DNA from 4 places in the Sphingomonas sandaracina genome. Region 1 is predicted to be linked to each of the others. Evidence: predicted binding sites of a transcription regulator. Region 1 holds the regulator's gene; each other region holds the start of a gene.

What was found. The regulator LexA, encoded in region 1, represses DNA repair genes until DNA is damaged. The targets are predictions, from matches to a motif close to GTTCCNCNCTTGTTCT.
Positions count from the first base shown of each region.
Region 2: a site for LexA is predicted at 3,523-3,538, ahead of uvrA (excinuclease ABC subunit UvrA). Genes of this name have one in related genera too.
Region 3: a site for LexA is predicted at 3,143-3,158, ahead of U1707_RS08285 (ATP-dependent helicase). Genes of this name have one in related genera too.
Region 4: a site for LexA is predicted at 4,173-4,188, ahead of recA (recombinase RecA). Genes of this name have one in related genera too.

Region 1 covers NZ_JAXOJK010000001.1:510,153-515,799, reverse strand. Annotated here, with positions in the region: gene gltX (glutamate--tRNA ligase) at 1-347, opposite strand, end outside; gene U1707_RS02150 (ComEC/Rec2 family competence protein) at 397-2,631, shown strand; gene lexA (transcriptional repressor LexA) at 2,764-3,438, opposite strand; gene U1707_RS02140 (molybdopterin molybdotransferase MoeA) at 3,507-4,688, opposite strand; gene U1707_RS02135 (energy transducer TonB) at 5,225-5,647, shown strand, end outside.
Region 2 covers NZ_JAXOJK010000001.1:910,766-916,412, forward strand. Annotated here, with positions in the region: gene U1707_RS04080 (AAA family ATPase) at 1-606, shown strand, start outside; gene uvrA (excinuclease ABC subunit UvrA) at 624-3,515, opposite strand; gene U1707_RS04090 (energy transducer TonB) at 3,744-4,565, shown strand; gene U1707_RS04095 (hypothetical protein) at 4,686-5,213, shown strand; gene U1707_RS04100 (hypothetical protein) at 5,485-5,647, shown strand, end outside.
Region 3 covers NZ_JAXOJK010000002.1:634,742-640,388, reverse strand. Annotated here, with positions in the region: gene U1707_RS08300 (glycosyltransferase family protein) at 1-442, opposite strand, end outside; gene U1707_RS08295 (inorganic phosphate transporter) at 835-2,511, opposite strand; gene U1707_RS08290 (UrcA family protein) at 2,623-3,018, opposite strand; gene U1707_RS08285 (ATP-dependent helicase) at 3,171-5,462, shown strand.
Region 4 covers NZ_JAXOJK010000001.1:1,043,833-1,049,479, forward strand. Annotated here, with positions in the region: gene U1707_RS04710 (dicarboxylate/amino acid:cation symporter) at 1-858, shown strand, start outside; gene U1707_RS04715 (glutathione S-transferase family protein) at 1,001-1,636, opposite strand; gene U1707_RS04720 (class I SAM-dependent methyltransferase) at 1,654-2,490, opposite strand; gene recA (recombinase RecA) at 3,022-4,095, opposite strand; gene U1707_RS04730 (4-(cytidine 5'-diphospho)-2-C-methyl-D-erythritol kinase) at 4,682-5,626, opposite strand.

The sequences.
Region 1 (5,647 bases):
TCGTTGGTCATGTAGCAGCGATAGGCGTGACCGTTCGCGACCATCTCGTGCGCGACCTGTGCGTGGCGCTCGGCGCCCGCGAACTGCATGACGACGTCGCCGTCCCAGTCGAGACCTAGCCAGCGCATCCCGTCGATGATCGCGTCGATCGCCGGCTGGGTCGAGCGGACCCGGTCGGTATCCTCGATCCGCAACAGGAACTTGCCGCCGTTCGCCTTGGCGAACAGCCAGTTGAACAGCGCGGTGCGCGCGCCGCCAAGATGCAGGAACCCCGTCGGCGACGGAGCGAAACGGGTAACGACGGGTGCGGCCGAGTTGGCGGTGCCCGTATCAGATATTGCGCCCAACCGCGGGTGCTCCCAGACTGAAGAAACGATGGAGAAACGATAGAAAACGATGGCCATGACAGCCGTCGCCGCCCCTAGCATGCGTCCTTGGCGGCGACAAATGGGCGTGCCGCGATGGGGGGCTGCCGTCGGGCTTGGCGTGGAGCGCTGGCTCGAGGCGGAGCGCGACCAACTGGTGCTGTGGCTGCCGGTGATGCTGGGTGGCGGGATCGCGTTGTGGTTTGCGCTTCCGGACCCTGAAGCCTGGCGTCTGGCGATACTGTCGCTCGTTGCAGTCGGGCTGGCATGCCTTGCCGTCGGCCAAGGTGGACGGGCGGCGCGCGTCTTGGCTATCGGGCTGCTGACGTGCGCGCTGGGGCTGGGGCTTATCTGGGCGCGTTCGGAATGGGTGGCGCGGCCGGTCCTTGGCGGTCCGACGATCGCGCGTTTCTCCGCGAAGGTCGAAGCTATCGAACCACTGGTGGCGCGCAAGCTTGTGCGGTTGACGGTGCTGCCGATCGGCAAGGGCGTGGAGACCGATGGGCAGGCGGTCGCCTTGCCATACCGCGTGCGCGTCAATCTAGCCGAGGCGGACGCGCCCGCGGTGCTCGGGACAGGGGCTGTCGTGCATCTGCGAGCCCGGCTGATGCCGCCGCCGCTCCCCGCGGTCCCGGGCGCCTACGATTTTGCCCGCGTCGCGTGGTTCGGCCAGATCGGCGCGACGGGACGGGGTTTCGCACCGGTGACCATCACCACGCCGAGCGATTCGGGCGCTGGAGTCCGCGTCGCGCTGTCCCACCACATCGTATCGCGACTGGACGGAAGCGCGGGCGGTATCGCCGCAGCGCTCGCGACCGGCGACGTCGGCGCGATCAGCGAGGAGGATTCGGAGGCGATGCGCCGGGCGGGCCTTGCACATCTGCTGTCGGTCAGTGGGCTGCATATCACCGCGGCAGTGGCGGCAACGATGTTCATCGTCCTGCGACTGTTGGCGCTGAGCCCCTGGCTCGCCTTGCATGTCCGCCTGCCGCTCGTCGCGGCACTGGCGGGCGCGGCGGCCGCTATCGGTTACACCTTGCTTACGGGCAGTCAGGTGCCGACGATCCGATCCTGCGTCGCGGCATTGCTCGTGCTCGCGGCGCTGGCGATGGGGCGTGAGGCGATGACCTTGAGGCTCGTCGCGGCAGGCGCGATGTGCGTCATGCTCGTTTTGCCCGAATCGGCGGCGGGGCCGAGCTTTCAGCTGTCGTTTGCGGCGATCACCGCGATCATGGCGCTGCACGAACACGCCGCGGTTCGGGTGTTCTTCGGGCCGCATGACGAGGGTCGGGGGCGGCGTCTCGCACGCGGCGTGGCGTCGTTGCTGCTGACCGGACTGCTGGTCGAATTCGCGCTGATGCCGATCGCGGTCTATCATTTCCATAAGGCCGGGCTTTACGGCGCGTTTGCCAACATCGTTGCGATCCCGCTGACGACGTTCGTGGTTATGCCGCTCGAGGCGTTGGCGTTGTTGCTGGATGCGGGCGGGCTTGGCGCACCGATCTGGTGGCTGGTCCAGTGGTCGCTCGATACGCTGCTCTGGCTTGCCCATCTCGTCGCCGGCGCTCCGGGATCGGTGCGGTCGTTGCCGGCCATGCCGACGGCGGCGTTCGCGCTGATGGTGGTCGGCGGGATCTGGATTGCCTTGTGGCGGACGCGGCTTCGGCGGCTGGGGCTGGTGCCGCTGGCGATCGGGGCCGTGTGGGCGCTCACCACACCGCCGCCCGACATCCTGGTGACGGGCGATGGTCGTCATGTCGCGGTACGCACGGTGGCGGGGCTGGCGATGCTGCGGGATCGAGCGGGAGACTATACGCGCAATACGCTGGCCGAGAATGGCGGGGTGGACGGCGAACCACTCTTGTTGGCCGACCAGCCGGATGCGCGGTGCAGTCGCGACCTTTGCGTGACGGACGTGGTCGCCGGTGGGCGGACCTGGCGCGTGCTGGCGACGCGCAGTGCGTATATGGTGCCGATCGGCCAGCTGATCGCAGCGTGTCGTTCTGCGGATGTCGTCGTCAGCGAACGGGGCTTGCCGAAGCGGTGCGTGCCACGCTGGCTTAAGCTGGATCGTCGTGTTCTGAAGAAGACGGGCGGGATTGCGTTGACGTTGGGTACGGGGCGGATAGTGACGATCCTGAGCCCTGGCGACCGGCATCCCTGGCGGGATCCTCCGACGCTTGAGCGAACTTCGGGAAGTAGGAGTCTGGCTTCTCGAAAGCCGTATCGGAGGTGGGATGGCCATTACGAACGGTCGTTGCCCTGACGGGAGTTACGCCCGCAGCTACGTAAGATGCCGCACGGTACCCTGGATCCTGACTTTCGTCAGGATGACGGGGCCTAATAGTCTAGCGAACGTCCGCCGCGGCTTGCCAATGTGCCCGTGCTGTTCCGACCCTTAGTCGTAGCGGCGGAGGATGCCGGACAGCTTGCCTTGGACGCGGACTTGCGCGGGGGCGTAGCGTTGGGGGTCGTAGGCGCGGTTGGCGGGGTCGAGGCGGACCATTGCGCCTTCGCGGCGGAAGTATTTGAGGGTGGCTTCGCTGTCTTCGATCAGGGCGACGACGATCTCGCCATCGCGGGCGGTCTCGGTGCGGCGGATCAGGGCGTAGTCGCCGTCGAGGATGCCAGCTTCGACCATCGAATCGCCGGAGACTTCAAGGGCGTAGTGTTCGCCGGTGCCGAGAAGCGCGGCGGGGACGGCCAGCATGGTGCTGCCTTCGAAGGCTTCGATCGGGACGCCGGCGGCGATGCGACCGTGGAGGGGGATCTCGATCACGTCGTTGGCCGGCTGCGGCGTCGCGGCGGTGGGCGCTGCCTTGACGTTCGACGACTTGGACGGGGTCTTCTTTTCCGGACGCTCGGGCATGCGCAACACTTCGAGCGCGCGCGCGCGGTTGGGCAGGCGGCGGATGAAGTTGCGCTCCTCAAGCGCGCTGATCAGGCGGTGGACGCCCGACTTCGACTTGAGGTCGAGGGCGTCCTTCATCTCCTCGAACGACGGCGAGACGCCGGTATCGTTGAGGCGATCGTTGATGAAGCAGACGAGTTCGTGCTGCTTGCGCGTGAGCATGGCGGTTCTCCGTCCGGAACAGACGAGGAACCTCTATGGAACATAATTAACGGCGTCAAGCGCTCGCTTTACACGATCACGAGGATTTCCGCCGATTCGCCTGTCTTTGCGATCGGCGCATTGCCGGCGCGGACGATCAGGCAGGTCGAGCGGGCAAGCGTCAGCAACATCGAACTGTCTTGGATCGTGGAGGCATAGGCCTTGCCCTCTCGGAGTTCGGCACGGAGATAATCGGTGCGGGCGTTGTTGGCGGGGAGGTCTTCGCCGAGCAGGGCGTGGGTGGACTGGGGCAGCGGGTCGCGCGCGCCGGCCATGTGGGCGACGACGGGTTTCACGAACAGCGTCGCGGTGACGAACGCCGAGACCGGGTTGCCGGGCAGGCCGAGCACCATCATCCCGCCGATCCGGCCGGCCATCATCGGCTTGCCGGGGCGCAGTGCGATCCGCCAGAAATCGATGGTCCCCCCGGCGGCTTCGATCGCCGGGCGGACTAGGTCGTGATCGCCGACCGACGCGCCTCCGGTTGTGACCAGCAGGTCGGCCTGAACGCTGGCGAATGCGTCGCGCAGCACGTCCAGATCATCGGGGAGGATGCCGAGGTCGATGACGTCGACGGGCATGTCGGCGAGCATCGCAGCGAGCATGATGCCGTTCGATTCGGGGAGCGCGACGCCGTCGGTGGTCGAGCCGGGTGGGACGAGTTCGTCGCCGGTGGCGGCGACGGCGACGCGGACGCGGCGGTTGACGGTGAGGCTGCCGTGGCCCCCGGTTGCGGCGACGGCGATGCGCGCGGGGCTGAGGCGGTCACCGGCGGCGATCAGGCGGGTGCCGGTGGAGAAATCGAGGCCCTTGCGGCGGGTGTTGCGGCCGAGCGTCTGCGGGCCTTCGCCGGCGAGGATCAGGGTTTCGCCGCCACGCTCTGCTTCTTCCTGCACCATGACCGTGTCGGCACCGTCCGGCATGGCGGCGCCGGTGAAGATGCGGGTGGCTTGGCCGGTGGCGACCTGGCCTGCGAAGGGCCGGCCGGCTGCGCTTTCGCCGATGACGTTCCACGGGCCGGGGAGGTCGGCGTAACGGATCGCGTAGCCGTCCATGGCGGAGAGGTCGGCCGCGGGCTGCGTGCGGCGGGCGAGGATGTCCTCGGCGGCCCAGCGGCCGGCGGCTTGTCGCAAGGTTACGGTCTCGCTGCCGACGCGGGGGGCCATGGCGAAGAGGCGGGTCTGGGCTTCGGCGACGGGGACTAGGGTCATGCGTAAGGCTCTGTTTCTGGGCGGTTCTGAAAAGTGAAGTGCAGGAAGTGCAGACGCTGGGAGCGGTTTGGCGGTTGGTGCTTTGGGGGCGGTGTATGAGGGAAGCGCGGAGGGGCGTGGGTATGTTCCATGCTTTGGCATCGGTTTGGGATGTAGGACAGGTGTCGTCGGCTTAGCGGGCTGCGGTGTGCTGAGCTGGTATTGGCGCTGCCGTTGCTGGCCATGAAGATTTGAACTGAACGTCAGCTTCCGCCTCCTTGTTCTTCCGCGAAGGCGGGAGCCCGGACTGGGTCCCCGCCTCCACGGGGAAACATGGGGGCTGGGTGAAAGGCGTTCGTTATCACTTCGGCCTTTCCAATGGGGCCCCGGCCTTCGCCGGGGTGGGGTGGGGAGTTTGGTGTGCCGCTGTATTCTCCCACGCAGGCTGCGCCGGCACGCAGGGCTCGTTGGTCTGCGATCGTGGCCTTTGACCGTTCGGCCAGCGCCGGTTCATGCCGCGTAGGGCTTTGCTTGGGAGAAAGAGACACCAGATCAGCATGATGACACGTAATCAGCCTCGGGCGAGAGACAGGGTCGGGGCGGCGGTGGGCGCGGTGCTGTTGCCCGGGGTGCTGGGCTATGCGCTGCTCAACGGGCTGGTGGTGCCGCTGCCGGCGGCCGTGAGCGATGCGTTGAAGGTATTCAGCGTGGCGTCGCCTCCGCCACCGCCGCCCGAGGAGAAGGTCAGGCCTCGGCCTTCGCCTAGCCGCAAGCCGGAGGGGGCTGCGTCGCCGCCTAACCTGAAATCGAAGGCTACCGAGGTCGTTGCGCCGCCGCCGGTGGTGCCGGTGGTCGTGCCGCCGCCCGTGATCGTGGCAGCCAAGGCTGGGCTGGGTGCGGAGGCGACGGCGGGCGCTTCGGATGTACGCGGGCCCGGGACTGGGAGCGGCGGGATCGGTAATGGCACCGGCAGCGGTGGC
Region 2 (5,647 bases), 400 kb from region 1:
ATGGGCGCCGCAACACTAGCATTTTTTCCAATACGAAGAGCGTTGTTGACCGAGGGAGAGTCAGACATGCTACTTCTACCGACAATGTTTCGCGAATGCTTTGGGTCATCTAACCTGGATTTTCAGGTTGTTCCCGGATTATCGAAAACCAGCGGCATAAACTTACCAATTTTGGCACGAAACGGCAAAGGAATCGCCTTTATTCTAGACAATGATCCTGGCGGATCCGCGATCAAAAACAAGATAGTTGAAGCAAGCTTCGATGAGCACGCCGTCTTTTTCCTAAAAGGACCGAATAACACAGAACATCAACTTGAGGATTTCATCGATCCTAAACTTCTCTCTATTGGCGCTCATTCGGCGCTATCGGACAGCCATCCTGACAAGAGCAGTATACCTCCGTCCAGCTTCAGATCGAATGGGAGGTTAAAACTAATTGCCTCTCATTACGGCCTTAAAAATCAAGGTGAGATATCAAAAACAAGAATGGCATACGCAATACTAGACCATCTCACATCAAATCCAGAAAAGACCGTGGTTGATCCTCAGAAAAAACAATCATTCGAACGAATAGCTGGAAACATTCGAGCGTACTTATCAAAGTAAATTTCGTTAGATTACCACTACGACTTGCCTACCTTCTCCAGCAACGGCGCCAGATACTTCCCCGTAAAGCTGCCCTTCGCCTTCGCCACCTTCTCCGGTGTGCCCTCGGCGACGATCTCGCCGCCCTTGACGCCGCCTTCGGGGCCCAGGTCGAGGACCCAGTCGGCGGTCTTGATGACGTCGAGATTGTGTTCGATCACGACGACCGTGTTGCCTTGCTCGACCAGCGCGTGGAGGACCTCCAACAACTTGCGCACGTCCTCGAAGTGGAGCCCGGTGGTGGGTTCGTCGAGGATGTAGAGCGTGTTGCCGGTGGCGCGGCGCGAGAGTTCCTTGGCGAGCTTGACGCGTTGCGCTTCGCCGCCCGAGAGCGTCGTCGCCTGCTGGCCGACCTTGACGTAGCCGAGGCCGACCTCGACCAGCATCGCCATCTTGTCGCGGATCGGGGGGACCGCCTTGAAAAACTCGGCGGCGTCCTCGACCGTCATGTCGAGCACGTCGGCGATCGAATGGCCCTTGAACTTCACCTCGAGCGTCTCGCGATTGTAGCGCGCGCCGTGGCAGACGTCGCAGGTGACGTAGACGTCGGGGAGGAAGTGCATCTCGATCTTGAGCACGCCGTCGCCCTGGCACGCCTCGCAGCGGCCGCCCTTGACGTTGAAACTGAAGCGGCCGGGCTTGTAGCCGCGCGCCTGCGATTCCGGCAGGCCGGCGAACCAGTCGCGGATCTGCGTGAAGCTGCCGGTGTAGGTGGCGGGATTGCTGCGCGGGGTGCGGCCGATCGGCGACTGATCGATGTCGATGACCTTGTCGAGATACTGGAGGCCGGTGATCTTGTCGTGCTTGCCCTGGACGATGCGCGCGCCGTTCAGCTCGCGTGCGGCGGCTGCGTAGAGCGTGTCGATCGTGAAGCTCGACTTGCCCGAGCCGGAGACGCCGGTGATGCAGGTGAAGGTGCCGAGCGGGAGGCTGGCGGTGACGCCGCGCAGGTTGTTGGCGACGGCGTTGTGGACGGTGAGCTTCTTGCCGTTGCCTTTGCGCCGCGTGGCCGGGACCGGCACTTCGCGCGTGCCGTTGAGATAGTCGGCGGTGATGCTGCCCTTCGAGTTGAGGATCTGCTTCAGCGTGCCCTGGGCGACGACCTGGCCGCCGCGGACGCCGGCGCCGGGGCCCATGTCGATGATGTAGTCGGCGGTGCGGATCGCGTCCTCGTCATGCTCGACGACGAGCACGGTGTTGCCGAGATCGCGCAGACGGCGGAGCGTCTTGAGGAGCATGTCGTTGTCGCGCTGGTGCAGGCCGATCGAGGGCTCGTCGAGGACGTAGAGCACGCCCGACAGGCCGCTGCCGATCTGCGACGCCAGGCGGATGCGCTGGCTTTCGCCGCCGCTGAGCGTGCCGCTGGTGCGGTCGAGGTTGAGGTAATCGAGGCCGACATTGTTGAGGAAGCCGAGTCGCTCGACGATCTCCTTGAGGATGCGTTCGGCGATCGCGTTCTGCTGGTCGCCGAGATGCTGCGGCATGTCGGTGAAGAACTGGAGCGCGTCGACCACGGACAGGTGCGTGGCGTAGGAGATGTCCTTCATCGCGATCTTGACCGCGAGTGCTTCCGGTTTCAGGCGCGCGCCGCCGCAGACTTCGCAGGGGGCGGCGGACTGGTACTTGCTCAGTTCCTCGCGCATCCAGGCGGAGTCGGTCTGGAGCATGCGGCGGTTGAGGTTGCCGATGACGCCCTCGAACGGCTTCGACACGTCGTATTTCTTCTTGCCGTCGATGAAGGTGAGCGTGACGGGCTTGCCCTTCGAGCCGTGCAGGATGGTGCTCTGGACCTCCGGCGGGAGTTGGCCCCACGGCGTCTCGATGTCGAACTGGAACTCGCGCGCGAGGCTGCCGAGGACCTGCATGTAATACGGGCTCGGAGGGTTGGATTTCGCCCAGGGGACGACCGCGCCCTTCTTGATGCTAAGCATGTGGTTGGGAACGACGAGGTCTTCGTCGAACAGCAGCTTCTCGCCGAGGCCGTCGCAGGCCGGGCACGCGCCCTGGGGGGCGTTGAACGAGAACAGGCGCGGCTCGATCTCGGAGATGGTGAAGCCGCTGACCGGGCAGGCGAATTTCTCGGAGAACACGATGCGGCCGTCGGGGGCGTTGTTGCCGAGGATTTCCGATTTCGGCGTGTGCGGCTCTACCGGGTCGGCGGGGTCGACATAGGCTAGGCCGTCGGCGAGCTTCAGCGCGGTTTCGAACGATTCCGCAAGGCGCGTGGCGATCTCGCCGCCTACTACCAGGCGGTCGACGACGACTTCGATGTCGTGCTTGTACTTCTTGTCGAGCGCGGGGGCTTCGTCGATGTCGTGGATCGTGCCGTCGATGCGGACGCGCGCGAAGCCGGCCTTCTGCCACTCGGCGAGTTCCTTGCGGTATTCACCTTTCCGCCCGCGAACGACGGGGGCGAGCAGGTAGAGGCGCGTGCCCTCGGGGAGCGCCATGACGCGGTCGACCATCTGCGACACGGTTTGCGCCGCAATGGGCTCGCCGGTCGCGGGCGAGTACGGGATACCGACGCGCGCCCATAGCAGGCGCATGTAGTCGTAGATCTCGGTGACGGTGGCGACGGTCGAGCGCGGGTTGCGCGACGTCGTCTTCTGCTCGATCGAGATCGCGGGCGAGAGGCCTTCGATGTGGTCGACATCGGGCTTCTGCATCAGTTCGAGGAACTGGCGGGCGTAGGCGGACAGGCTCTCGACGTAGCGACGCTGGCCCTCGGCGTAGATCGTGTCGAACGCGAGGCTCGACTTGCCCGAACCGGAGAGGCCGGTGATCACCGTGAGCGTGTCGCGGGGGATGTCGATGTCGACGTCCTTGAGGTTGTGCTCGCGCGCGCCGCGTACGGAAATCTTTGTCAGCATGAGGCTGGTTCTACTTCTGTTCTGTTCGGGAAACTAGATGGAGAGATAGGAATGCATGAGGCCGGGTGCCAGTTCATCCGTGGCGAACGATCGGCCGTCGATCGCGCGGCCTTCGATACTACGTCGATTATGGTCTCGAACGCGGCTTGAAACCCGGCGGCACATTGGCGACAACCGAAGCGCCGACCGGCACGTCGAGGGGGACGATACGATGCAGGACATTCACCGATGCCAATGATGTTGGCGCTGACCGCGGCCGCCGCCATGGCCGAGCCGACAGCCGCGGCGCCGATGAAGCCGTCCAGCAAGTGGAACGTCGATTACGGCGATACGGCTTGCGTACTCGGGCGGACGTACGGCACCGGCAAGGCGGAAACGATCCTGCTGCTGCGCAGGGTGCCGCTGGCGTCTTCGCTCGACCTGATGGTCTACACCAATGATCGCGGTACGACGATGCGGATGGGTCAGGCCAAGATCAGCATCGTCGGTGGCGAAACGCGCGAGGGCCATTACGAAAGCTTCCCGACGCAGGCGTCGGGAAAGCGGTTGACGCAGATGTCTGTCGATGTCGCGCTGTTTGAGGCTCTGCAAGCCGGCGCGGTGCTTCAGGTCTCGCCCGAGAAAATGCCGGGATGGGTCTTTGCCGTGCCCAATGCGAAGGCGGCGTTCGAGGCGCTGGCCAAGTGTAACGATGCGACGGTCAAGCTGTGGGGGATCGATCCGACCGAGCGATCGCGGATCGCCCAGCCCGCAGAGCCGAAAAGCTATCCGGGAAACTGGATTTCGACCACCGATTACCCGATGACGGTGGTCAGCAAGGGCGCGCAGGGCACGACGACGATCCTGTGGACGATCGGTCTGGATGGCCACGCCGCCGATTGTCGGACGGTGGTGAAAAGCGGCGAAGTCGAGCTCGACAAAGCGGCCTGCCGCGCGATCATCGCGCGGGGACGCTACAGGCCCGCGCTTGGCTTCGACGGCAAGACGATGCTGAGCCACAGTTCGCGCAAGGTCATGTGGCGATTGCCGGGGACGTGGTCAGGCAAGTGAGCGGGTTCGGCGAGTGAGCGGGTCTGGGAAGTGAGCGGGTCCGAGGAGCACCGGGGTTGCGATCCCGCTTTGGTGTATTATCTTCGTCGTACACACTGACAGCGAACGACCGAGGACGACATGGGCAAGAAGAAGGACGAGCGTAAGCGGCGCGAGCGCGAGGCAGCGTCGCACAGAGTCGAAAGCCAGAGGACGGATGACAAGGCGGGTGACAGGGCGGGTGCCTTTGGCGCTAAGTACGGCTGGCCCGGCAAATTGGAAAATGCCGCTCCCATGGCTGGTATTGCCTCCGCCATTGCCCGGCAGATGGGAACGCCAGCCGGACGGCAGGTGATTGCAGCGGGATTGATGGCGGCGGCGAGTGCGATTGCGCGGCAGGATACGAAGCAAGCGGCACCGCCATCTTCGCCGCCGGCTCCACCCGCGCCACCGCCACCTCCCCCCACTGCCGAACCGCTCGCTAAGGCGCATGCGTCCACGGAACGCTCGACGGGGCCATTCGCCGGCGAGACACCGGAACCGCCGCGCGCTGATAGCCCTGCCCTTCCGCTCGAAGTCGCCAAAGTGATCGCATCGGTTTCGACAGGGCTGGAACGTTGGGTCACGGGACTTGGCAAACCCGCGAAAGGCAAGGACAGCGGAGAATAGGGCTCCGAATATCCGCTAAGGACCTGAGCCCCCGTCGCTGCATCACTTAGATTCAGCGATGGGGGCTTTTTATATTAGTCACTCAGGATCGGTCAGGCCAGAAGAAAACCCGCCACCCCGTTACCATTCGAAAAGCTCAATGGTTTCGATTGCTCCGTAATGGTTGCATACTATTAGTTACCCATGATTTACATCCGTATTGCCTCAATCTCGACACCTAGATGCTGAATCTCGACCTATACATACCGAACCAACAATTGGAGTGATTGGTATGTCGAAGGATAACTTGTCGGGCGTCGAAGCCATTAATCAAAACCCGATCATTACTTCTCTGCCGGATGAAAGGTCGCTGCCGGACTGTAGCACGTACGCAACGTATCGGCCGATTATCGAGGCGGCGATCCCGCTGATCACCAAGCTGATACCCAAGGTCG
Region 3 (5,647 bases), on a different contig from region 1:
CCAGCCAGCCGATCGCCGCGATCAACGCGTCGTCGGGGCGCTCGTCGGTATCGATCTGCAGGACCCACCGGGTCTGCATCATGTCCTGAAGACGGTTGCGTTGCCCGGCAAAATCGCCGTCGAGCGGATGATGCGCGACCTCGACCCAGGGCATTCGCGCGGAGAGTGAGTCCGCCTCGCTAGCATCACCATCGAGCAGCACGACGATCCTCGTGAAGTCGTCACGCAACAGCGTCACCAGCGCGACGATATCATCGGCATCGCGCGCGCGCGCGATCATGCCGAGACCGATTTGGTGAGCGGTCGTGACGGCAGGCGTGGCATGGGCGCTCGCCGGCCGATAATTGTATGGAAACCTGATTTCGCCAGCCCCGACAGCGATCGGTTCGACGTCGTACCCAAACCGCCACGCGGCGTTGCGCAGCCCCGCAGGGTCCAGCATCCACCGCGCCGCCGGCTGATGGTCAAGGTCGACAACGCCGCTTCGAAGCCGAGCCCTGACCTCTCCGGCAGCCGTAGCGACCTCGGCCACGTCGCGGACCATCAAACGGCAATGGCTACACTCGGTCCATTCGCCGCGCGTCAGCCAGTCCCAATTTCCGCAGATCGAGCATCGTAGGTGCATGCTTGGCCAACCTATCGGGTCAACAGCGGTTCCACGCCACAGGCACGCACACAGCCGACCTACCGCAACACCGTCATGCTGACCAACCCGGTCATCCTGACGAACACCGTCATCCTGACGAACACCGTCATCCTGACGAAAGTCAGGATCCAGAGCCACGCAACCGAGCGCGAATTACGCTGGGTAACGACGTTCGTCAGGTATCCCGATCAATACCCCAGCGTGTGCGCCAGCATCAGCAGCAGCCAGTACAGGCCGCCCGACAGCAGCATCGCTACCGGCAAGGTCATCACCCAGGCCAGCGCCATGTTCATCACCGTCCTGCGCTGCAATCCTGCGCCGTTGGCGACACTGGCACCCGCAACGCCGGACGACAGGATGTGCGTCGTCGACACCGGCAACCCGTAACGGACCGCCAGCAGGATCGTCGCCGCCGCCACCAGTTCGGCCGACGCGCCCATGCCGTAGGTCAGATGCGACTTGCCGATCTTCTCGCCGACCGTGACCACGATCCGCTTCCACCCCACCATCGTCCCGAGCCCAAGCGCCAGCGCGACCGAGATCTTGACCCAGGTCGGGATGTAGCGCGTGCCCTGCTCAAGCTGTCCGCTATAGCTTTTAAGCGTGGTGATCTCCCGCGCGGTGAAGCGGCTCTGGGCGGCCGTATCGGCGGTGATCAGCTTGGTCGTATCCAGTAACAGGTACATGTCGTTGCGCAGGTTCGGCGTCGCCGCGGCGGGAACCTTACCGAGCGAACCATAGCCCGCGATCCGTGTCGAGACGTCGTCCGACAGCGTCGACAACGCGCCGTAGACGACCGGATCGGCGACGTGCTTGGTCTTCAGCGCGCGCGTCACTTCGGTACGCGCCGCGACGACGTCTGTCGGGGCGCCGTTCGCATGCGCCACAAACGCCGTCGAAGCATCGCGGGCGGCCTGCACGAAGGCCGGCATGGCGCTCTCCGGCATCGTCCGGTTCAACGCATAGGCGGTCGGCGCGCATCCGATCAGGATGAGCATGATCAGCCCCATCCCCTTTTGCCCGTCGTTGCTGCCATGCGCGAAGCTGACCGCGGTGCATGTCCCGATCAGCAACGCGCGGATGCCGTGCGGCGGCGGCGTGGCCCCCTTCGGCGCCTCGTACAGTTTCGGATCGCGCAGAAACCGCTTCATCACGAGAAGCATCAGCAGCGCGCCCGCGAAACCCACGATCGGGCTGAACGCCAGCGCGGAAAGCACTTTCCACACCTGTGCCATGTCGACGCCCGAGGTGCCGTCCGTGCCGCCGTTGATGATCTGGTTGGCCAGGCCGACACCCAGGATCGACCCGATCAGCGCATGGCTCGACGAATTGGGCAATCCGGCGGCCCAGGTCGCGAGGTTCCACACGATCGCCGCCAGCAGCAGCGCGAAGATCATCGCGAACCCGCCGACGCTGCCGACGTTGAGGATCAGGTCGACCGGCAACAGCGTGATGACCGCATAGGCGACTGCGCCCGACGACAGCATCACGCCGAGGAAATTGAAGAATCCCGACCAGACCACGGCAAGCGGAGCCGGCATCGAATGCGTGTAGATGACGGTCGCGACCGCGTTGGCGGTATCGTGAAACCCGTTCACGAACTCGAACCCGAGCGCGATCAGCAGTGCAAGCGCGAGGAAGGCGAATGCCCCGCCCGCCAGCGTCTCGCCGACCTGCGCGGTATCGGTCGCGATGCTGAACCCGGCATAGGCGAGCCCGCCGATCAGGACCGCGAGAAACAGCCAGCGGCCGGACGGGTGAATCGAATGATCGAGCTTCGGACCCGACGGCGCGGACCGCAGGCTGGCGATCGACTCGCCCGTGTCGGCCGTGATCGCGTCGGGCATCAATGTTGAACTAGCCATAATGGTTTGCATTCGGCCCTTAGCATGACAGTCTTATGACAACGCCGCATCAAGTCTGAGTAATATAGGTCAATGCGGGACGGCAACGTGGCCGCCCCGCCTGCCCCCTGTTCAACGGCCCGCGCGAATGCTCGCCAACTGCGTACCATCGCGCACGAACATCTTGGCGATCTGCGTGCTCGCATCCGCGGTCATCTCCTGACGGCATTGCTGCGAATCGGACAGTCCTTTCAGACCGGCGATACGGGGCGCGCACGCGCTGCTGATCGCCGATGCCATCCGGCGCTGGAACCGCGTCCGTCCGGTTTCGCTGGACATGTCGAGGCCGGCAAACGACACACGTACGGATACGGGCTCGCGCGCCGGACTTGCCGAGACGCCAGTCGAAAACAGGCACGCGGCGGCGATCGCCGCCGAAGCGACGCTGATCGAAATCTTCATGATGATGTCCTCAATGCTCCTGCGGTCCGCATGCGCGATCGCCTGCGGGCGACGGCGCTTGCGCATCGGGAGGCCTTTCTGAATGCGCCTTCTCCGACGACGAACCACGTCGCTGCGCACGCCCTAGACGCTCTCCGTGACGCCCGCGTGTCGCTTTCGCGACGTTTCGGCGGTTGCCCGATCGGCTGCCGTTCCCTACCTGTTCACCGGTGAACCAGATCGCCCAATCGTCCGACGCGCAAAGCCAACCGCCCTATCTCCGCGGCCTCAATCCGCCGCAGCGCGAGGCGGTGCTGACCACCGACGGCCCCGTGCTGATCATCGCCGGCGCCGGCACCGGCAAGACCGCGGCGCTTACCGCGCGGCTCGCACACCTGATTTTCACGAAAAAGGCGTGGCCGTCTGAGATCCTGTCGGTCACCTTCACCAACAAAGCCGCGCGCGAGATGCGCGAGCGCGTCGGGCGCCTGGTCGGCGACGCGGTCGAGGGAATGCCCTGGCTCGGCACCTTCCACGCGATCGCCGCGAAGATGCTGCGCCGTCACGCTGAGCTGGTCGGCCTGCAATCGAACTTCACTATCCTCGATACCGACGACCAGTTGCGGTTACTCAAGCAGTTGATCCTCGCCGCCGACATCGACGAGAAGCGCTTTCCGACCCGCAGCCTCGCCGGGCTGATCGACCAGTGGAAGAACAAGGGTCTCGTCCCCGCCGATATCGATGCGGGCGAGTCCGAACGCTATGCCAACGGCCGCGGCGGCGAACTGTACCAGCAATATCAGGCGCGCCTGATCGCGCTCAACGCGTGCGATTTCGGTGACCTGCTGCTCCACATGCTCGTCATCCTGAAGACGCACCGCGACGTGCTGGCGCAGTATCAGCAGCGCTTCAAATACATCATGGTCGACGAGTATCAGGACACCAACTCGTCGCAATATCTCTGGCTGCGACTGCTCGCGCAGGAGCGCAAGAACATCGCCTGCGTCGGCGACGACGACCAGTCGATTTATTCCTGGCGCGGCGCGCAGGTCGAGAACATCCTGAAGTTCGAACGCGACTTCCCCGGCGCGAAGGTCATTCGCCTCGAGCAGAATTACCGCAGCACGCCGCACATCCTCGGCGCCGCGAGCGGAGTTATCGCCAACAACGGCGGTCGCCTCGGCAAGCAGCTCTGGACCGAGCGCGACGTCGGTGAGAAGGTGAAAGTCATCGGCGTCTGGGACGGCCCCGAGGAAGCGCGCCGCGTCGGCGAGGAGATCGACATCGTCCGCCGCTCGGGCAAGAGCCTGGACGAGGTCGCGATCCTGGTCCGCGCGCAGCACCAGACGCGCGAGTTCGAGGACCGCTTCATCGCGATCGGCATGCCGTACAAGATCGTCGGCGGCTTCCGCTTCTACGAACGCGCCGAGATCCGCGACGCGCTCGCCTATCTCCGCGTCGTCAACCAGCCGGCCGACGACCTCGCCTTCGAACGCATCGTCAACGTTCCCAAGCGCGGCCTCGGCGACAAGGCGGTCGCGCGCATCCACCAGCTGGCGCGCGCCACCGGCACGCCGCTGACTACCGCCGCCGCGCGTATCCTCGACACCGACGAGCTGACCGGCGCCGCCAAGAAGTCGCTCGGCCGGCTGGTCGGCGACATCGCGCGCTGGCGGGAGATGGCGCGCGACCTGCCGCATGCCGAACTCGCCCGCCAGCTGCTCGACGAAAGCGGCTACACCGCGATGTACCAGGCGGAAAAGTCGGTCGAGGCCACCGGCCGGCTGGAGAACCTGAGTGAACTCGTCCGCGCGATGGAGGAATACGACTCGCTCGGTGCGTTCCTCGAACACGTCTCGCTGGTGATGGACAATGAGGGCGGCGCGCAGGACCCACAGGTCACGATCATGACCATCCACGCCGCCAAGGGCCTCGAATACGACACGGTGTTCCTGGTCGGCTGGGAAGAAGGCCTCTTCCCGTCGCAGCGCTCGCTCGACGAGGGCGGCGTGAAGAGCCTTGAGGAGGAACGCCGCCTCGCATACGTCGCGATCACGCGCGCCCGCCGCCTGGCGGTGATCCTCCACGCCGCCAACCGCCGCATCTACGGCCAGTGGAATTCGTCGATCCCCTCGCGGTTCGTCGCCGAACTCCCCGCCGAACATATCGACACCGAAACCACCATGTCCGGCGGCGCGAGCCTGTGGCAAGCCAACTGGTCCGACCGCGCCGACCCCTTCGCCGACGTCGCCCGCGGTACCGGCCGAGGCCCCGGCTGGCAGCGCGCCTCAGGCAGCGCGGCCGGCACCGGCAGCAGTTTCTCCACCAAACCCGCCCGCGTCGTCGAAAGCCGATCCAGCGCCATCAGCCTCGGCAACAAAGGCCGCGACGACCTGTCGCTCGGCATGCGCGTCTTCCACCAGAAGTTCGGCTACGGCACGATCGCAGAGATCGAAGGCAACAAGCTGGAGATAGACTTTGAGCAGTCGGGGCGCAAACGGGTGATGGATAGCTTCGTGACGATAGGATGAAGTAACGCGTCTACATTCGCTCGCTGCTGGACGAGTCATTTTCTCGCGCATTTCCGTAAACTTGCAACTTCCGGTCAATTCTGAGATCATCTCTCAAGACTTCGAGTCGGAGGTGGATACATGTCGGGTAACAAGCGAACGATTCCCGAGATTCGTTCTCGACTTCGTGAGATTGCAGACGAGTA
Region 4 (5,647 bases), 530 kb from region 1:
GTCGTGTTCTCGGTGTTCGTCGGCGTCGCGATCACCGCGGTCGGCGAGAAGGCCGCGCCGCTCGTGAAGGCGATCGAGGCGCTGGTCGCCGTCATGCTGCAAATCACCAACTACGTGATGCGGGTCGCGCCGTTCGCGGTGTTCGCTGCGGTCACTGCGACGCTGGCCGAGCGAGGCCCGAGCATCATCGGCGATCTCGGCTATTTCATGCTGACGTTCTACATCGGGCTCGCGCTGTTGTGGCTGACGCTGATCGGGATCGCGTTCGTGCTGATCGGGCCGCGGACGCGGTTGCTGGTCCGCTATATCCGCGATCCGTTGATCCTCGCCTTCTCCGCGGCGTCGTCCGAGGCGGCGTATCCGCGAACGCTGGAGGCGCTCGACCGGTTCGGCGTACCGCCGCGGATCGCCAGTTTCGTGCTGCCGCTGGGCTATTCTTTCAATCTCGACGGGTCGATGATGTACATGACGTTCGCGTCGCTGTTCATCGCGCAGGCCTACGGCATCCACATGCCGATCGGGCAGCAGATCGCGATGCTGCTGGTGTTGATGGTGACGTCTAAGGGGATTGCCGGCGTGCCGCGCGCGTCGCTGGTCGTGATCGCCGGCACGTTGTCGATGTTCAAGATCCCGGAGGCGGGCATCTTGCTGATCCTGGCGGTGGATCATTTCCTCGACATGGGGCGCTCGGCGACCAACGTGATCGGGAATGCGGTAGCGGCGACCGTGGTGGCGAAGTGGGAGGGCGGGCTCGACGAGCGCGAGCCGGCTGACCGTGATCCGCCGGCGGCGCCGACCGGGCATGGGCCGAAGACTGACGTCGACAGCTTCGACAAGATCGGACCGGGTCAGGCTTGAGGGAGCAACCTCGAGCCGATTGCGTCATCCCAGCGAACGCTGGGATCCAGAGTTACGCGCGCCAGCGTTTGTGGCTCTGGATCCTGGGTCGAGCCCAGGATGACGATGGGGTTGGGATATCTTCGGCGTCTATCGCGACGGGTCAGGCGTAGGCGTAGGGGCCGCCCTTCTTCAGTCCGGCTTGATATGCCGGCCGCGCGTGAACCTTCGATAGCCACGCGATCGTCGCTGGGCGGGATTCGTTCAGGCCACCTCGGCTTCGCGCGGCTTCTAGGGGGAAGCTCATCATGATGTCGGCGGCGGTCATCTCGGCGCCGGCGAACCAGGGGCGCTGCGACAGTTCGGACTCGATATAGTCGAGATGGACGTCGATCATCGGCTGGATCTTCTTCACCGCGACCTTGCCCATGATCGGGATGCGCGCGAGGACGAGCTTCAGGAGCAGCGGCGGCATCATCGAGCCTTCCGCATAGTGCAGCCAGAAGCGGTAGCGGAGCGCGTCGGCACGGTTGGCGGGGGCGCCGAGCTTGCCGTCAGCCTTGTCGATCAGATATTCGACGATCGCGCCGGTTTCGGCGACGACCTGTCCGCCCTGGACGTCGACATCCTCGATCACCGGCGATTTGCCGAGCGGATGGACTTTCTTGAGTTCGGGCGGGGCGAGCATCGTCTGCTTGTTCCGCTCGTAACGCTTGATCTGATAGGGGAGACCGAGTTCCTCGAGCATCCAGAGGATGCGTTGCGATCGCGAATTTTCGAGGTGGTGGACGATGATCATGGTGGCTCACCTGTTCGTTACATAGCGGATTTGCGCGCGGTCCAGATCCAGGCGGCTGCGGGGAATTCCACCGTGTCGCCATTGCGGTACTGCGCGCAGACCTGGGTGAGACGCGCGATGTGGCGGTCGCGTTCCTCCGGCGCGGCGTCGCGGATGGCGGGGGCGGCCGGGCCGATGCGACCGAAATAGTCGACCGCGTCGGCTACGGGGTCGGCGCCCTCGCCCGCGCGGTAGGCGAAATCGATCCTTTGGGGCTGGGCGGCGGACCAGCCGGACGTCTCGAGGATCGTCGCGACGTGGGTCGGGTCGGCAAAGGCGAAGGGGCCGGGTGCGGTACTCGTCGGGGCGTCCGCTGTGCCGCCGGTGGCGCTGACGGTTTCGGTGGCCCAGTTGTTGGCGGCGCGTTCGGCGAAACAGGAGAAGACCAGCGTCGCGTCGGGGGCTGCCGCTTCGGCGAGGATAGCGAAGGCGGCTACGGGGTCTGCGAAGAACATGACGCCGTGGCGCGACACGTAGAGGTCAATGGGGGCGTGCTTAGCGGCGGCGGTGGTGATGTCCGCGCATTCGAACCGCGCGTTGGCCTGGCGTTCGGCGCGGTGCATGGCGATCTCGATCAGGTTTGGTGAGAGGTCTATGCCGGTGACTGCCGCGTTCGGGATGGCTTGCGCGGTGGCTAGCGTGGTTGCTCCGGCCCCGCAGCCTATGTCGATGATCTTGCGGGTTTGGAGGGTGGCGGCGGCGAGGATCGCGGCGTTCAGATGCGGGGTCAGGTTAATGAAGCTGCGGTCGGTTCTGCGCCATTCCGCGGCCCAGACGTCGCCTATTCTGCCGGTCCAGTCTCGGGCGGTGGTCATGGGCGGGGGTGCTTCATGGTTGCGGTTCGGGGTGGTCGTTTGGAGTGACGTATAGGAAGTATAGACGCTCGCGCGGGTTTGACGTTGGGGATTTTAGCAGCGTCGCGGGGCCTGTTGCACTGATCTTCGCGGTCGTCCCCGCTTCCTTGTTTCCCCGCGAAGGCGGGGATCCAGTCTGGGCTTCCGCCTTCACGGAAGAACAACGAAGTGCTGCCGTTTGGTGGGAGCTGCTACGCCGGCGGATGCGGGGTCCGGTTGGGGGGACGATCGTAACGAAGGATTGCGCTCCGTTATTGCGACCTTTCCAATTGGGCCCCGGCCTTCGCCGGGGTGGGGTTTGGGCCGGGGTGGGGTTTGGGCCGGGGTGGGGTTTGGGCCGGGGTGGTGCAGTGAGCTCCGATGCCGATGTCGGTGCAGGGTCGATGCCGGTGCGAAGTCGAGGCCGATGCCACCATCCGCTGCGTGCCCTCACCCTCCCATTGCGAAGGCAATGGGACCCTCCCTCTCCCCTCAGGGAGAGGGATTTAGGGGTTACACGTCGTCCTCGGCGTCAGGGCCGGCCATCATTTCCTCGGCGACCTTGTCGGTGCGCGCGCGGATCTGCTTTTCGAGGCGGTCGGCGGTTTCCGGGTTGTCCTTCAGGAAGGTCTTCGAGTTCTCGCGGCCCTGGCCGAGACGGACGCTGTCGTAGCTGAACCACGCTCCGGACTTTTCGACGAGACCGGCCTTTACGCCGAGATCAAGGATCTCGCCAAGCTTCGAGACGCCCTGCCCGTACATGATGTCGAACTCGACCTGCTTGAACGGCGGGGCGACCTTGTTCTTGACCACCTTCACGCGGGTCTGGTTGCCCGTGACTTCTTCGCCAGCCTTGATCGCGCCGATGCGGCGGATGTCGAGGCGGACCGAGGCGTAGAACTTCAGCGCGTTGCCGCCGGTCGTCGTCTCCGGGTTGCCGTACATGACGCCGATCTTCATGCGGAGCTGATTGATGAAGATCACCATGCAGCGCGAGCGGCTGATCGAACCAGTCAGCTTGCGCAGCGACTGCGACATCAGACGAGCCTGAAGCCCGACATGGCTGTCGCCCATCTCGCCCTCGATTTCGGCGCGCGGCACGAGTGCTGCGACCGAGTCGACGACGAGCACGTCGATCGCGTTCGAGCGGACGAGCGTGTCGACGATCTCGAGCGCCTGCTCGCCGGTGTCGGGCTGCGACACGATCAACTCGTCGATATTGACGCCGAGCTTCTTGGCGTAAACCGGGTCGAGCGCGTGCTCGGCATCGACGAATGCCGCGGTGCCGCCGCCCTTCTGCGCTTCGGCGATCACGTGGAGCGCGAGCGTGGTCTTGCCTGAGCTTTCCGGGCCGTAAATCTCGATCACGCGGCCGCGCGGCAAGCCGCCGACGCCGAGCGCGATGTCGAGCCCGAGCGAGCCGGTCGAGATAACCTCGACCTGCATGGTTTCCTTGGAGCCCAGGCGCATCGCCGAGCCCTTGCCGAAGGCGCGGTCGATCTGCGCGAGCGCGGCGTCGAGCGCCTTCTGCCGGTCGTTGGTTGCGGTTGCCATGCCGGTGTCCATCACTTTCAGATTAGCGGCCATCGAATATGCTCCCATCGCTAAAGCAAGCGCGCGTGCCATTCAACGCGTCAAACACCATGTATTCTCTTTGTTCTTGAGGAACAAGAGGGGAACGGTGGGTTTGTGAGGGAATGTGGGGTGTGTTTGTTGGCGGGAGCGGCATAGCTGCGGCTTCCTCCGGGTGGCGTTCATGGGTTTATGGTTCGTTCGCCAGTTCGTGGGGCGGTGATTCCGAAACACGTTGCCGCCTAACCAGTTCGTGCAGGTAAACCTCCCCGACGAAAGCCGGGGTCCAATTGGAAAGGTTGCAGTAACGACGTGCTGCCGTTCTCGGACACATTACCCAATTGGGCCCCGGCCTTCGCCGGGGGGTGCCTGTTTTGGATCTACGTCCTGAGCGCGGACCGACGTGCGGCGCGTGGTTTAGGTCGAAATTGGTTCGGGTTGTTTGGGGTTGGGACCGTCATGCATCACGGGTGGTTTGAAAGAGCCGCCGTGACGGGCGGGGTCGGTTGCAGCTCTGGATCCTGACTTTCGTCAGGATGACGGGCGGTGGCGGCGGACTGACGTGGGTGACCGTCAGATGCCGAAATTGCGAGACGATCGATCAGGCGAGGCTGGTTGCGAGCGTCCACCAGCCTTTGGCTTGGGCGGCGGTGGCGGCGGTGTCTCGGGCTTCCAGGGTTTCGAACAGGGCGAAGCAGGTGGCGCCGGAGCCGGACATTCTGGACAGCAGGACGTCGTCCGCCGCGTCCAGGAGGGCGCGGACTTGGGCGATTTCGGGGGCTAGCGCCAGTGCGGGGGGCTCGAGGTCGTTGCGGCCGGCTTTCGCGCGTTCGAGAAGGTCGCCTTCGGGGATCGGACCTCGGTCGTGGCCGTCCCAGGTCTTGAAGACGGCGGCGGTGGAGACAGCTACGCCCGGGTTCACGAGGAGCAATGGCGTGCCGGACAGGCTTTCGAGATTGGTGAGCGTATCGCCCTTGCCGGTGCCGAGCGTGGTGCGGTTGGCGAGGCAGGCGGGGACATCTGCGCCGAGCTTGGCGGCGATTTCGTGGAGGCGGGGGTCGGTTGCGGCGATGCCGTGGAGGCGGGCCAGGGCTCGGAGGGTGGCGGCGGCGTCGGCCGAGCCTCCGCCTATGCCCGAGGCTATGGGGAGGTGCTTTTCGAGGGTTATGGCGTGGTGGGTGTTCGGGGCGAAGGCGGTGGTGAAGGCGTCTGCTGCGGCGGTTACTAGGTTGCCATGCCAGGGCGCGGCGCCTGGGGCGGCGCTGGGCGATCCGTCCGCATCTTCATTGTCCACTCCCAATTGGGCCCCGGCCTTCGCCGGGGTGTTGCCGGGGGTCGGGGTGGTGCTTTGGGCGGGGAGGAGCGCTGCGGCGAAGGGGCCGGATATCGTGAAGCTGTTGGTTTGGGCCGATTCCACGGTGATGATGTCACCGTCGGTGGCGAAGGCGAAGAGGGTTTCGAGGTCGTGGTAGCCGTCGGGGCGGCGGCGGCGGACGTGGAGCGCCAGGTTGATCTTTGCGGGGGCGGGTTCGGTGATGGCAGGCATTTCGGGTCTCGGGATCAGCAG